4 regions of the Bacillus silvicola genome follow, and region 4 is predicted to be linked to each of the others. Evidence: riboswitches for the same ligand, from Rfam matches in the RefSeq annotation. Region 4 holds a riboswitch; each other region holds the start of a gene.
The links. A riboswitch is a leader RNA that binds a small molecule or an ion and turns the genes downstream of it on or off. The one in region 4 is predicted to bind S-adenosylmethionine.

Region 1 (3,169 bases), on a different contig from region 4:
ACAAAAATATTTTCCTTCTGTAATACTTTGCGAGCTGGTAAATCTTTATCAATTATGATCGGCATGTTGTTTGCCTCCGACTAGCGCTGCTTCTAAATCTGCAATAATATCAGAAACATCTTCTATACCAACCGATAAACGAATTAAATCAGATGTAACACCAGCTAAACGCTGATTTTCTGCACTTAATTGTCTGTGCGTCGTACTAGCAGGGTGTATGACGCAAGTTCTTGCATCAGCTACATGCGTTACGAGCGTTGCCAGTTTTACATTTGCGATAAATTCTTTTGCTGCTTCTAATCCGCCTTTAATACCGAATGTTAAAACTCCACTAGCACCCTTTTTCAAATACTTTTGTGCTAATGAGTAATTTTCATTACTATCTAATCCTGGATAATTCACCCACTCAATACGATCATGATTAGCAAGCCACTTAGCAACAGCGAGAGCATTTTCGCTATGGCGCTCCATTCGTAAATGCAATGTTTCCAGGCCAATATTGCTAATATATGCATTGAATGGGCTCATACAGTTTCCATAGTCTCTTAATAACTGAACGCGTGCTTTCACAATATAGGCTGCTGCTCCAAAATTTTGAACATAGCTTACACCGTGATAACTCGGATCTGGTTCAACAAGCTCAGGATATTTTCCATTTGTCCAATCAAAGTTTCCTCCGTCAATAACAATGCCGCCTAAAGAGCTTGCATGACCATCGATATATTTCGTCGTTGAATGAACGATAATGTTTGCCCCATGTTCAAACGCCTGGCATAAATAAGGCGTCGCTAATGTATTATCAACGATAAAAGGTATTTCTAATTCTTTTGCTGCCGCTGAAAGTTCTTTGAAATTCAAAACGTTCATTGCTGGATTTCCTAGCGATTCTGCATAAACGAGTTTTGTCTTATCATTAGCAAGTGCCGCAATTTCATCTGCTGTTAAATTTGGATTAAAGAACGTAACATCAATGCCAAGCTTACGTAAACTTACTCCAAATAAATTAAATGTTCCCCCATAAACTGTTGAAGAACAAAGAAGATGGTCTCCACTACTACAAATATTTAAAACTGCTAGCATAATGGCCGCCTGCCCAGAAGCTGTCGCAACAGCCCCTACACCGCCTTCTAAATCTGATAACTTTTGCTCAAATGCAGCTAAAGTAGGATTTCCAATACGCGTATAGATATAGCCTTCTGCCTCTAAATTAAATAGTGCCGCTAAATCATCTGAAGTATCGTATTTATACGTTGTACTTTGATAAAGTGGCAAAACACGCGGTTCACCATTCTTTGGCGTATAGCCACCTTGCACACAAATTGTTCCTTTTCCCCATGATTCTCCCATCTCTCATTCTCCTTTCTTTTATCCCGCTACTTGCGGACAGTAAGACTCCCGCCTCAAAATTCAGCGAATGCGAGGAAGTTAGGTAGGAGATAACTGCCCGATTGGTGAAGGCTAATAATCAGTGAGGGAGGGACAAAACCCCCACTGATTAAAGTTTCACTTTATGCAAAATAAAAAACTGCCCCTTTCCTGAAAACAAGAAAGGAGCAGTTTGAAAACACGCTCTAAAGGCTCTTTCTTATCTCTCAGGATTATTACCTGCAGGATTTGGCACAATTCCGCTATACGGCTGTTGCCAAGGTTTCGTCGGGCCTGTCCCTCCACCTTTTCTTGATAAGACTATGCAATTACCGTTGATTTTATAGCAATAATTTCCTGATGTCAATCGGTTTTTCTGAATGTTCTAAATTAAACGCAAGAACTTTAATATAAACAACAAAAGAAATATATTCCATATTCATTTAAAAAAGACCTTTTAAAAACCTCGATCAATATATAGAATTAAATAAGTAGTTTAAGCGTATAGGTTCAAGATTCTCATGAGACTTCAATATATTGAATAAGCCAACCTCTCAAAAAGATACTATATATATTCAATTCATTTCACACTAGCATATTTAATCCTTTCTACATTAAAACTTACATAACGGAGGTATAACATGACAAATAAAAAAGACATGCACTATATACTCGTCCTATATGGCATTCTTTTAGGCTCTATAGTAGGGGCTACAGTTTGGTTATTTTTAGTTACGCTAAATATCGGAATCCACTTTATTTGGGGATATTTACCTAACGTTTTCTCCTCTCCCCCTTATTACACTCTTTGTGTAACAATCATCGGCGGTATCCTCGTTGGTTTAACACAAAAATACTTCGGTACATATCCACGTCTTATGCCAGAAGTAATGGGTGAATATAAAAAAACAGGTAGAATTGAATACCGTTTTGTACATAAAGCTACTTTAACTGCGCTTATCGTTTTAATATTTGGAGCTAGTCTAGGTCCAGAGGCCGCACTTGTTGGAATTATCGGTGGACTTTGTACATGGGTAGGGGATCGCTTTAACTTCGCTTTAAAGGGAATGAACGAACTAACAGAAGTTGGAATTGGTGCTACTTTAAGTGTAATTTTTAATGCACCATTATTCGGTTATTTAGCTCCGAATGAAAATGAGGGTGAACAAATTAATGGGTTTTCTAAAAGAAAAAAAGCAATTGTATATTTAACTACTACTTTTGCTGGTTTTTCCGTTTATTTATTGCTTAGTAAACTTGATAATCGTGGATCTTTTATTGTTGATTTTGGGGAAGGATCTCTTTCAATCAATGAATGGATCGCCTTTCTCCCTCTTGCTTGTATCGGTGCTATCGTTGGTTTCCTTTATTTCAAAGTAGAATTTACATTAGAGAAAATTATCCATCCTTTCCGCGAATACAAACTAACACTTGGAATTATAGGTGGGGTTTTATTAGGAATTGCGGGGACTTTCCTCCCATACACATTATTTTCTGGAGAACATCAATTGAAAGATTTAGTTGTTGAATGGAGCAATTTATCTTTTTGGGTATTACTTCTTTCAGGAGTTTTAAAATTATGTATTACTGCCGTTTGTTTAAATACAGGTTGGCGCGGTGGACATATCTTCCCAATTATATTTGCTGGATCAAGTATCGGATTCGCGATGGCTTCCATTCTTCCTATAGATCCAATCGCATCTGTGGCCATCGTAACAACAGCAATCTCAAGCTATGCGTTACGAAAGCCAATAGCTATAACCTTGTTATTACTTATGTTTTTCCCGCTCAATTTACTATTACC
Region 2 (3,169 bases), 900 kb from region 4:
TGTATTGAAAAAAGCGAATAAAGAAAAACAAATACAGTTTCAAAAACAATTAGATATGATAAAAAAAACTTAATTGATGAAAATACTGTACTCTTATATCAAGATGAATGTCACTTTAGAGATAGTCAAACCGTTCATGCTACATGGTTTGCAAAAGGGAAACAAAAGAAAATTGCAGTGTTAGGAAAGCGTATTTCAACGTCTTTATTCGGTACGATTGATGCAATCACTGGTAAATTTCTCTGTACAAAAGCAGAGTGCTGTAATGCTGAAACGTTTCAGCAATTTTTAACATATGTGTTAAAAGAATATAAAAATAAGCACGTTGTGCTTGTGTTAGATAACGCAAGGTATCATCATGCTAAGCTATTGAAATCTTTTTTGCGAGAAAATAACCGCCGTCTGACTTTGCTGTTTTTACCTCCATATTCCCCGAACTTAAATATGATTGAACGTGTATGGAAGGTAATGAAAGAAAATGTATTAGCAAATTGTTATCATGAAACGATGGATCATTTGATGGATTCAATCTATCAATTTATAGAATCTATTGATAAAAATCCTGAGGCAATCCTCAGTCGTATTCAACGTGCAGACATGTCGATTTTTTAAAGAGGACTTATATATCTCAGAAGGTTGAAATAATTTCATACTTTCCACCTCTTTTGAAAGTTGTTACAATTCTAGTGACAAATGATATAATCTTTCCAGTATTTTGTAAAGAAAAAAATTAAGAATGGGGCTGACAAAATGAAAGTCGCATGTATTCAAATGGATATTGTCTTTGGAGATGTAGAAAAAAATATTGAGAATGCTAAAAATAAAATAAGTGAAGCAATGAAAGAAAGACCCGATGTTATTGTCTTACCAGAACTGTGGACAACAGGATATGATTTAACTAGGCTTTCTGAAATTGCAGATAGGGATGGATTAGAAACGAAAGAAAAGCTGAAAGAGTGGTCGAAACAATATGGTGTACATATTGTCGGTGGTTCTATAGCGAAGCAAACAGATCAAGGTGTTACAAATACAATGTATGTTGTAACTAATAAAGGTCAGCTAGTCAATGAATATAGTAAAGTGCATTTATTTCAGCTCATGGATGAACATAAATATTTAATCGCTGGAAATAGTACAGGCGAATTTAAGTTAGATGATATAGAGTGCGCTGGTACAATTTGTTATGACATTCGTTTTCCGGAGTGGATGCGTGTTCATACTGCTAAAGGTGCAAAAGTTTTATTTGTTGTAGCAGAATGGCCATTAGTTCGTTTAGCACATTGGCGTTTGCTATTGCAAGCAAGAGCAGTTGAAAATCAATGTTATGTTGTTGCATGTAATAGGGCAGGAAAGGATCCGAATAATGAGTTTGCGGGTCATTCTTTAATTATCGATCCTTGGGGGGAAGTTGTTGTAGAAGCGAATGAAGAAGAATCAATTTTATTTGGAGAGCTTCATTTTGAGAAAATTAAAGAAGTACGCAAAGGAATTCCAGTTTTTGCAGATCGTCGTCCAGAATTATACAAATAAAATGTTGACAAGTGATTTTTATTCTTGGTATAGTCTTCAACATAAAGTTAAAAATTCAAAAAATTATACAACTCTTATCAAGAGCAGGTGGAGGGATTTGGCCCGATGAAGCCCAGCAACCGACCGTAATACCATTGTGAAATGGGGCGTTTATTTACGCCAAAAGGCACGGTGCTAATTCCAGCAGAAAGTAAAACTTTCTGGCAGATAAGAGGGGAGAAGATAAACTTCAAACCTCTTTCTTTGTGGAAAGGGGTTTTTCTATTTTAGAAAAACCTCTGAATAAAAAGGGGGAGAAGACGATGGGATATTATTCATTAACTGAAACGACAGCTATACAATATGCGAAAGAACACGGTTACTTTGAAAAGAAAGCAAATGTAGTTTGTCATGAAATTGGAGATGGAAATTTAAATTACGTGTTCAAATTAGAGGATGGAGAAAAGACGATTATATTAAAGCAAGCACTTCCATATGCAAAAGTAGTTGGTGAGAGCTGGCCATTGTCTATAAAAAGAGCGACGATTGAAAGTAAGGCATTACAAATTTTCGCGAAGTATGTACCGGAATACGTTCCAAAAGTATACAGTCATGATGAGGAGTTGGCAGTGACAGTAATAGAAGATTTATCAAGACTAACGATTACAAGAAAAGGATTAATAGATGGAGAAGAGTATCCTCTTTTATCCCAGCACATTGGTCGCTTTCTAGCACATGTTTTATTTTATACTTCAGATTTCGGTTTACAGTCAGAAGAGAAGAGGATACTAGAGGGTACATTTGTAAACCCAGACCTTAGCAAAATTACAGAAGATTTAGTGTTTACAGATCCGTTTAGTCATTATGATACGAATGATTATGAACCAGAGTTACAACTAGCGGTTGATGAGCTGTGGAGTGATAAAACTTTAAAATTAAAAGTAGCACAGTATAAGTATAAGTTTTTGACGAGAAAAGAGGCTCTCATACACGGAGATTTACATACTGGTAGTATATTTTCATCACCTTCTGAAACGAAAGTAATTGATCCAGAGTTTGCAACGTACGGTCCCTTTGGATTTGACATCGGTCAATTTATTGCAAATTTATTATTAAATGCTTTATCAAGAGAAGAAGAGCAGAGAAATGTACTATTTTTCCATATAGAGAAGACATGGAGTTATTTTGTAGAAGCTTTTACGAGGTTATGGATTGGAGAAGGTGTAGAAGCATATACGAAAGAAAAACAATGGTTACCAATTATTTTGCAAAATATCTTTACTGATGCTGTCGGATTTGCTGGATGTGAACTTATTCGTAGAACAATCGGCTTAGCTCATGTAGCAGATTTAGATGAAATAGCAAATAAAGAAAAAAGAATTCAAGCTAAGAAGCAAGCGTTATCCTTAGGCAAAGAACTAATAAAATATGAATCCAAGAACGCTGATATTCAACTGTTCCGAACACTATTCCAACAGACAGTTTCTGGAGGGGTAAAAGTATGAGTACAATTGTTACTATTCCGAGGTCTGTCAGTTGGAAAGGGGATGCTATTGCAGTATTAAATCAAACAAAGTTGCCGCATAGCACAGAATACAAAACATTAACGACGATTGAAGAGGTATGGAAAAGTATTGTCATGCTAGAAGTACGAGGAGCG
Region 3 (3,169 bases), on a different contig from region 4:
AAGACGATACTGGTCTATTTTGAAGAGTGATTTCCATGTTTTAAAAACAATCTCTATTTGCCAACGCAACGTATACAACTCATGTATTTGTTCCATCGGAACCCATTCCCAAGGTGTATTTGTCACATATACGTTTAATCCCGCTATCATTTTACTTTTCTCTGAGTATGTTCTATTTTGTGATTTTTCTTTCTCTGCTATCTTTTCTCGTCGTTTTTGAAGTTGCTTTTCTGTTAATCGATTAAAAATAACACGTGCAAACAGTTGTTGTTTATCTCCAATATAAGCATTTTTTAGTTCAAATGTTTCCCCGGATTGTAACTGTTTCAAAATCTGTTTCGCATTGATTTGTATGTATTCTGATTGTTTCTTAATAGCACCATTTTTAAAGTATTCTGGGTTTGGATTTTCCACATATATATTTGTGTTTAATTTTAAACGAGAAATATAGTATGTACCTCGTTGGTCCATTTGATCTAAGTCTTCCAATGAAAAATAGCCTAAATCACGTATACATAAATCTCCTGGTCTTAAGGTATCTAAACATTCTGTACCAAATGTTTAATTATTATTTTTCCCTGGTCCAACTTGAAAATTAAGAAATTGCCCACTATGCAAATCATATTCCAATTGAATTTTAATTCCAGCTGTTTGAGCGCATCCTCCAGAGCCTGGATATACATTCTCTAAAGTATTTGGTACTTGAAATACAGTAGCGTCTAGGATACGAATTCGTCCAAAATAGGAAAAAAGTTGATTAAAAATTTGAGTTTGTTCACATATTTTTTGTTGTAACAGTAAAGAAAAAATATGTTTTAAAAACAAAACTGCTGTAGCATTTAAACGTTTATTTAAGCCCTCAGGGCTAAGTAAAGTGCCTGTCGCTGCATGAAGCCTACTACATAATCGAACCAAGGAATCACTTGCCACCCGTTGACTAATCCAAATGCAAATAGCAGATAAGTCTGATCCAGAAAGCTTACGTTTTCGCTTTATAAATCCTATTTCTTTTGCAAGTTCTTCTAAGAATACAGGTGTAACATATCGTTGTAGTTCTTCTGCAAATGGTAGTAATTCATCTTGAATCGAGAGATTCATAAGAAAACATCATCCTTTCTCATTTAGCTTGTTTAGAAAGGATAACGTTTTTTGATATTTGAGGGTATTAAAATTTCCTGAGTTGATGGTTATGTATGGTGACCCCATAGGCAAAGAAGTAAGAAGATATTTAGAAGTGCATCAAATTTTGAGGAAGTGCTTGTGAACCCTATCATAAATAAATGAGGTTTTGTATGTTCGATTTTTAAATAATACCCAAGAAGGAGTGGGTTGCAGTTATGGTAATACTCTATTTTTTTGTATTTCTATAATAGGTAAAATTTCAAAAAAACAGAATTATCTTGACAGTTATTGAATGGATTGATAAGGTTATAAAAAAATATTTCTTATCCAGAGAGGTGGAGGGACTGGCCTTATGAAACCTCAGCAACAGGTCTGCTTAAGTAGACACTGTGCTAATTCCAGCGGGTGATAATCCTGATAGATGAGAGCTTCCGTTTTTATTTGTCAGTAGCGCCCTCTTTTTTAGAGTGCGTTTTTGTTTTTTCTGGATAGTAACTAAAGGAGAGTAGAAATGGAGAACAAAAATGGGCAAGAATTTCAAAGGAAAATGCAAGCACGTCATTTAGTCATGCTATCACTTGGTGGGGTGATTGGAACTGGCTTATTCTTAAGCCCGGGTTACACTATTCAACAAGCTGGCCCGTTTGGAACAATTCTATCCTATCTGATTGGTGCGCTAGTGGTTTATCTAGTTATGCTATGTTTAGGAGAGCTTTCCGTACATATGCCTGAAACGGGCGCATTTCATAGTTATGCAGTTAAATACATTGGACCGGGTACAGGGTATACAGTAGCCTGGTTGTATTGGTTAACTTGGACTGTTGCTTTAGGTTCTGAATTTACAGCCGCAGGATTACTTATGAAGCGATGGTTTCCATCGATTGATGTTTGGGTATGGAGTGCTCTTTTTGCCATTTTGATCTTTGTATTAAATGTCCTGACTGTTAAATTTTTCGCCGAATCCGAATTTTGGTTTTCATCGATAAAGGTTATAGCTATTGTGATTTTTATTGTTTTAGGAGTAGCGGCAATGCTAGGGTTTCTTCCGATGACTCATTCAAAAGCAGCACCATTCTTTTCTAATTTTACAAGTGGAGGTTTATTTCCTCATGGTGCTACGGCCATTATAATGACCATGCTTGCGGTTAATTTTGCTTTTTCGGGAACAGAATTAATAGGCATTGCAGCTGGAGAAACAGCGAACCCTGAAAAAATGATACCGAAGGCCATTCGAACTACTCTGTGGAGATTGATCATCTTTTTTGTAGGAACGATTGTTGTTTTATCTGCGTTATTGCCTATTTCCGATGCAGGGGTATTAGAGAGCCCTTTTGTTGCAGTTCTAGAACGAATTGGGGTGCCATATTCAGCTGACATAATGAATTTCGTTATCTTAACAGCCATTTTATCTGCGGCAAACTCAGGCCTTTATGCCTCTTCTAGAATGCTTTGGTCGCTTGCTAATAAGAATACGATATCCCCGATTTTTGGAAAAATGACGAAGCAAGGTGTTCCAATCAACGCCGTCATTTTCAGCATGGTGGGTGGAGCTTTGGCTTTGCTCTCAAGTATTGTGGCACCAGATACTATCTATATCGTACTTGTTTCCATTTCCGGTCTAGCAGTAGTTGTAGTTTGGATGAGTATTAGTGCTTCCCAGTTCCTATTTCGCAGACAATTTTTGAAAGAAGGAAATTCTGAAAAGGACTTGATTTATCGCACACCACTATATCCATTAGTACCAATTGCTTCTTTTATCCTTTGTCTGGCATCGTGTATTGGAATTGCATTCGATCCAACACAGAGAATTGCCTTATATTGCGGCATACCGTTTATTTTGTTTTGCTATGGAAGTTATTATCTAACAAAAAATCTAAAAAAGAGGGGCGTAGATTATGTCGAACAAAATCAACCCAATTGATGCTATTTTATCCCAACATTCCATTATGCTTCTTGACGGAGCATTAGCTACAGAATTGGAGGCGCATGGATGTAATTTGGACGATCCCCTTTGGTCGGCACGTGTGTTACTAGAAAATCCGGAACT
Region 4 (3,169 bases):
ATTCGATGGATTCTCTCGCTGCATTTTTAGACTCTTTAATGCAATTCGGATTATCGTCTCCTTTAATTGTTTTAAAGAGTGAGTTTGAGGAGAAATTGTCGTTCTAATAAAGGGATACGTATTATCCCCCGATAACAGTAAAAGTTTTTCCTTTATGAGAGAAACCAACAAAATCAATGATTAGTAAACAAAAAAGAACATTGATTTTCCAATGTTCTTTTTTACATTTCTGCTTATTAATTAGATTCCTCGTTGAATAAATTCCCCTTATCCCTGATTCCTCTGCGCTTCCTTAAACTCTTCCTTCACCTTCTCTAACAGCCCTTCTTCCGTAATTAATCGATACGCCGTATTTGCAAGTGCTTTTGCGGATGTAATTAGCGCTTTATCTCCGAGTTCTGAACGTGCTGCTTCTCTAAATTCATTCGTATGTGCAATTAAATCATCTGGTCCGATTTTAATGTATGGATGTATTGTCGGTACGACTTGGCTTACGTTTCCTGCGTCTGTTGAGCCGATTCCAATTCTTTCTTTACGATTTACGTCTTCACCTTGTAGTTCTAGTTCTTCGGCTACGACGTCATTAAATGTTTTTGTTACGAGTAATTCATCGATTTCATTTTGGAATTGATGAATTTTCACTTTCGTACCTGTTGCTAACGCTGCTCCTTGTGCGATATTTTTTACTTTTTCTGTTACTTCCGCACATCTTTTTCGCGTTGCTGCACGAATGAAGAACCTTGCTGCGGCGTAGTCAGGAATAATGTTAGGTGCTTTTCCGCCCTCTGTAATAACACCATGAATTCTCACATCTGACGGCAATTGTTGGCGAAGTGCGTTAATACTGTTATACAGCTGGATAATCGCATCTAATGCGTTAATCCCTTCTTCTGGTGAGGCTGCTGCATGAGCTGTTTTACCGTAAAAATGAAAATCAAGTGGATCGACTGCTAGTGAGGGACTTGTTGTTGCTGTTTTTCCGCTTGGATGGATCATAAGTGCTGCATCAATATTATTAAATAAACCAGCTTTTACATAACTCGATTTTGCGCTACCATTTGGTCCGCCTTCCTCTGCTGGTGTTCCAAACACGACAACTTCTCCGCCGATTTCTTCAAGTGTTTCTGATAAAGCAATTGCTGCTGCAACACTAATTGTGCCAATTAAATTGTGACCACACGCATGACCGAGCCCCGGTAAAGCATCATACTCAGCTAAAAATGCGATAACTGGCCCTTGTTTTCCTGAACTTTTTCGTGCGATAAAACCTGTTTCATGTCCCGCTATATTGTGCTGCAGTTGGAATCCTGCACTACCTAGTAATAAACTTAACATTCTTGATGCGTAAAACTCTTGGTTACCAATCTCCGGATTCGCATGAATATCATGACTTGTTTCTATGTACTTTTCCTTATTTCTTTCTATACTCTCTTCAATCGTTTTTCTTTGTGACGTTACTCCTGTCGCTCCCATTTTTCTTCCTCCTTTTATTTTCACGTAAAAAAGCCTCTTTCTAAAAGATAGAAAGAGGCTTTGAAATATACATTCAAAATGAGCTTCTTTCTTATCTTTCAAGTTACCTTGCTGGAATTGGCACAGTATTCATAAAGAATCCGCTGCCGAGGTGTCATAGGGCCAGTCCCTCAACCTCTCGTGATAAGAATTTTCATAAAATTATATTAAATTATTTTCATTCTAAATTCATTCCGAATAAAAGTCAAGGAATTCCTATCCGAATTTACCGAATATCTAAAAATCCTTTTAATACACCAATTGTCTCCGGTGCTTGCAGTCTTGCACATATGTACGGAAATTCCGTACTACCTTCAAACATCATTTGAGATGTGAGAGGTGCCCCTGCCCAAAAGATTTCATCATCAATTACTATAAACGGGAACGCTTTGTTTTGCCTTTGTAACTTTACATTTTTTAATGGAACTGGTCCGTCACTATACACTGTTATTTGCGCATTTGTACGCATTAACGCTTGCCATACTCGTTTATCCACTTGTCTTGTACTTGGAAGTGAAATGATAATTTTTCGTTTTGCCGCTAGAATATCTTTTAATAACCCTTTCGGCTCTTCAAGATTCATTTCCATAAACCAGCGTAAACGTTTCGAAATTTTTCGCTCCCACAATTGTCTTGATGTCGTTCGATCATACACATCACCGTGACGTTCTATATGTGCAGTTAATTGTGATAACGCTTGTTTTCTCGAAAGGTTTTTACGCATATAATGGCAATCCGATAATTGAATGAATTTCCCTCTCGCTCTCGTTACTGCTACATTGACGAGGCGATGGTTTTTATGATCAAAGAATAACACACCAGGACGTTCCTGCGGATAACTATCAACCGTATCAAAGATCATCATATCTCTTTCAGAACCTTGAAACTTATGAACTGTTGCCGCTAATACTGGTATGTTTTGATATTTCGTTCTCTGTAACATTTCTCTAATACATGTTGATAAAAAGCGGGACTGTGCTCGGTACGGTGTAACTACACCAATTGATTGAACACCGTCTAACAGTCCAATTAGCATCATTTGCATTGCCACTAAACCAGACATAATATTAAAACGCGAACCAGAAGCAGCATCTTTTAACGAAAATGCTCCCATTAAGCTCGTATCAAATAAAACACTCGCTTCATTTGCGAACGGTTGTAGTTGCGCAAGTTCTTTACGCTCTGAAACAGATGGATGATCGTACACTCTATTTTTATAAATAAATGAGTTCGTAAACTTCGATATGTCTGCATGCATACGTCTTTGTTCCTGCAACATAAAAAGGTTGGGATGTGCTTCTGATTTATTTACAGTATCAACAATCCCGGCATGATAAAACATATCTTCGCCGAGCCATTTTCGAACGAGTTCATGGTTCGCCATTGCGATCGGAGGTAACTGTAAAAAGTCACCGCAAACGACGATACGTTTTCCAAGTGAAGCTGCTAATGCAATTTGCGGGACATAGGCCATACTTACTTCATCTACGACAACTAAATCAAATGTGCGATCATAAATAAGCGCATCAATTGCACATTTTGATAAAGTCGCACCGATTACTTTCGCATTTTCAATATATTCTTTTTCTACTTCTTTAATTTTCGCTTTTTGCTTTCGAAGATCACTTTCTATCTCTTGTATACGCTTCTTATCAGC

Region 1: it holds a riboswitch for S-adenosylmethionine, as region 4 does, so the genes downstream of both, ACP6L7_RS28910 (bifunctional O-acetylhomoserine aminocarboxypropyltransferase/cysteine synthase) here and ACP6L7_RS12420 (M20 family metallopeptidase) in region 4, are expected to answer to the same signal.
Region 2: it holds a riboswitch for S-adenosylmethionine, as region 4 does, so the genes downstream of both, mtnK (S-methyl-5-thioribose kinase) here and ACP6L7_RS12420 (M20 family metallopeptidase) in region 4, are expected to answer to the same signal.
Region 3: it holds a riboswitch for S-adenosylmethionine, as region 4 does, so the genes downstream of both, mmuP (S-methylmethionine permease) here and ACP6L7_RS12420 (M20 family metallopeptidase) in region 4, are expected to answer to the same signal.

The regions. Positions count from the first base shown of each region.
Region 1 covers NZ_JBNGVC010000013.1:1,312,717-1,315,885, reverse strand. The annotation lists gene metA (homoserine O-acetyltransferase MetA) at 1-65, opposite strand, end outside; gene ACP6L7_RS28910 (bifunctional O-acetylhomoserine aminocarboxypropyltransferase/cysteine synthase) at 49-1,347, opposite strand; SAM riboswitch class I at 1,583-1,687, opposite strand; gene ACP6L7_RS28905 (chloride channel protein) at 2,007-3,169, shown strand, end outside.
Region 2 covers NZ_JBNGVC010000012.1:1,001,145-1,004,313, reverse strand. The annotation lists gene ACP6L7_RS17040 (helix-turn-helix domain-containing protein) at 1-73, shown strand, start outside; gene ACP6L7_RS17035 (IS630 family transposase) at 49-612, shown strand; gene ACP6L7_RS17030 (carbon-nitrogen family hydrolase) at 751-1,530, shown strand; SAM riboswitch class I at 1,602-1,744, shown strand; gene mtnK (S-methyl-5-thioribose kinase) at 1,833-3,014, shown strand; gene mtnA (S-methyl-5-thioribose-1-phosphate isomerase) at 3,011-3,169, shown strand, end outside.
Region 3 covers NZ_JBNGVC010000017.1:22,989-26,157, reverse strand. The annotation lists partial or broken gene ACP6L7_RS31605 (IS4 family transposase) at 1-1,098, opposite strand, end outside; SAM riboswitch class I at 1,443-1,550, shown strand; gene mmuP (S-methylmethionine permease) at 1,634-3,043, shown strand; gene mmuM (homocysteine S-methyltransferase) at 3,018-3,169, shown strand, end outside.
Region 4 covers NZ_JBNGVC010000012.1:105,875-109,043, forward strand. The annotation lists gene ACP6L7_RS12415 (Lrp/AsnC family transcriptional regulator) at 1-107, shown strand, start outside; gene ACP6L7_RS12420 (M20 family metallopeptidase) at 268-1,473, opposite strand; SAM riboswitch class I at 1,562-1,663, opposite strand; gene ACP6L7_RS12425 (AAA domain-containing protein) at 1,739-3,169, opposite strand, start outside.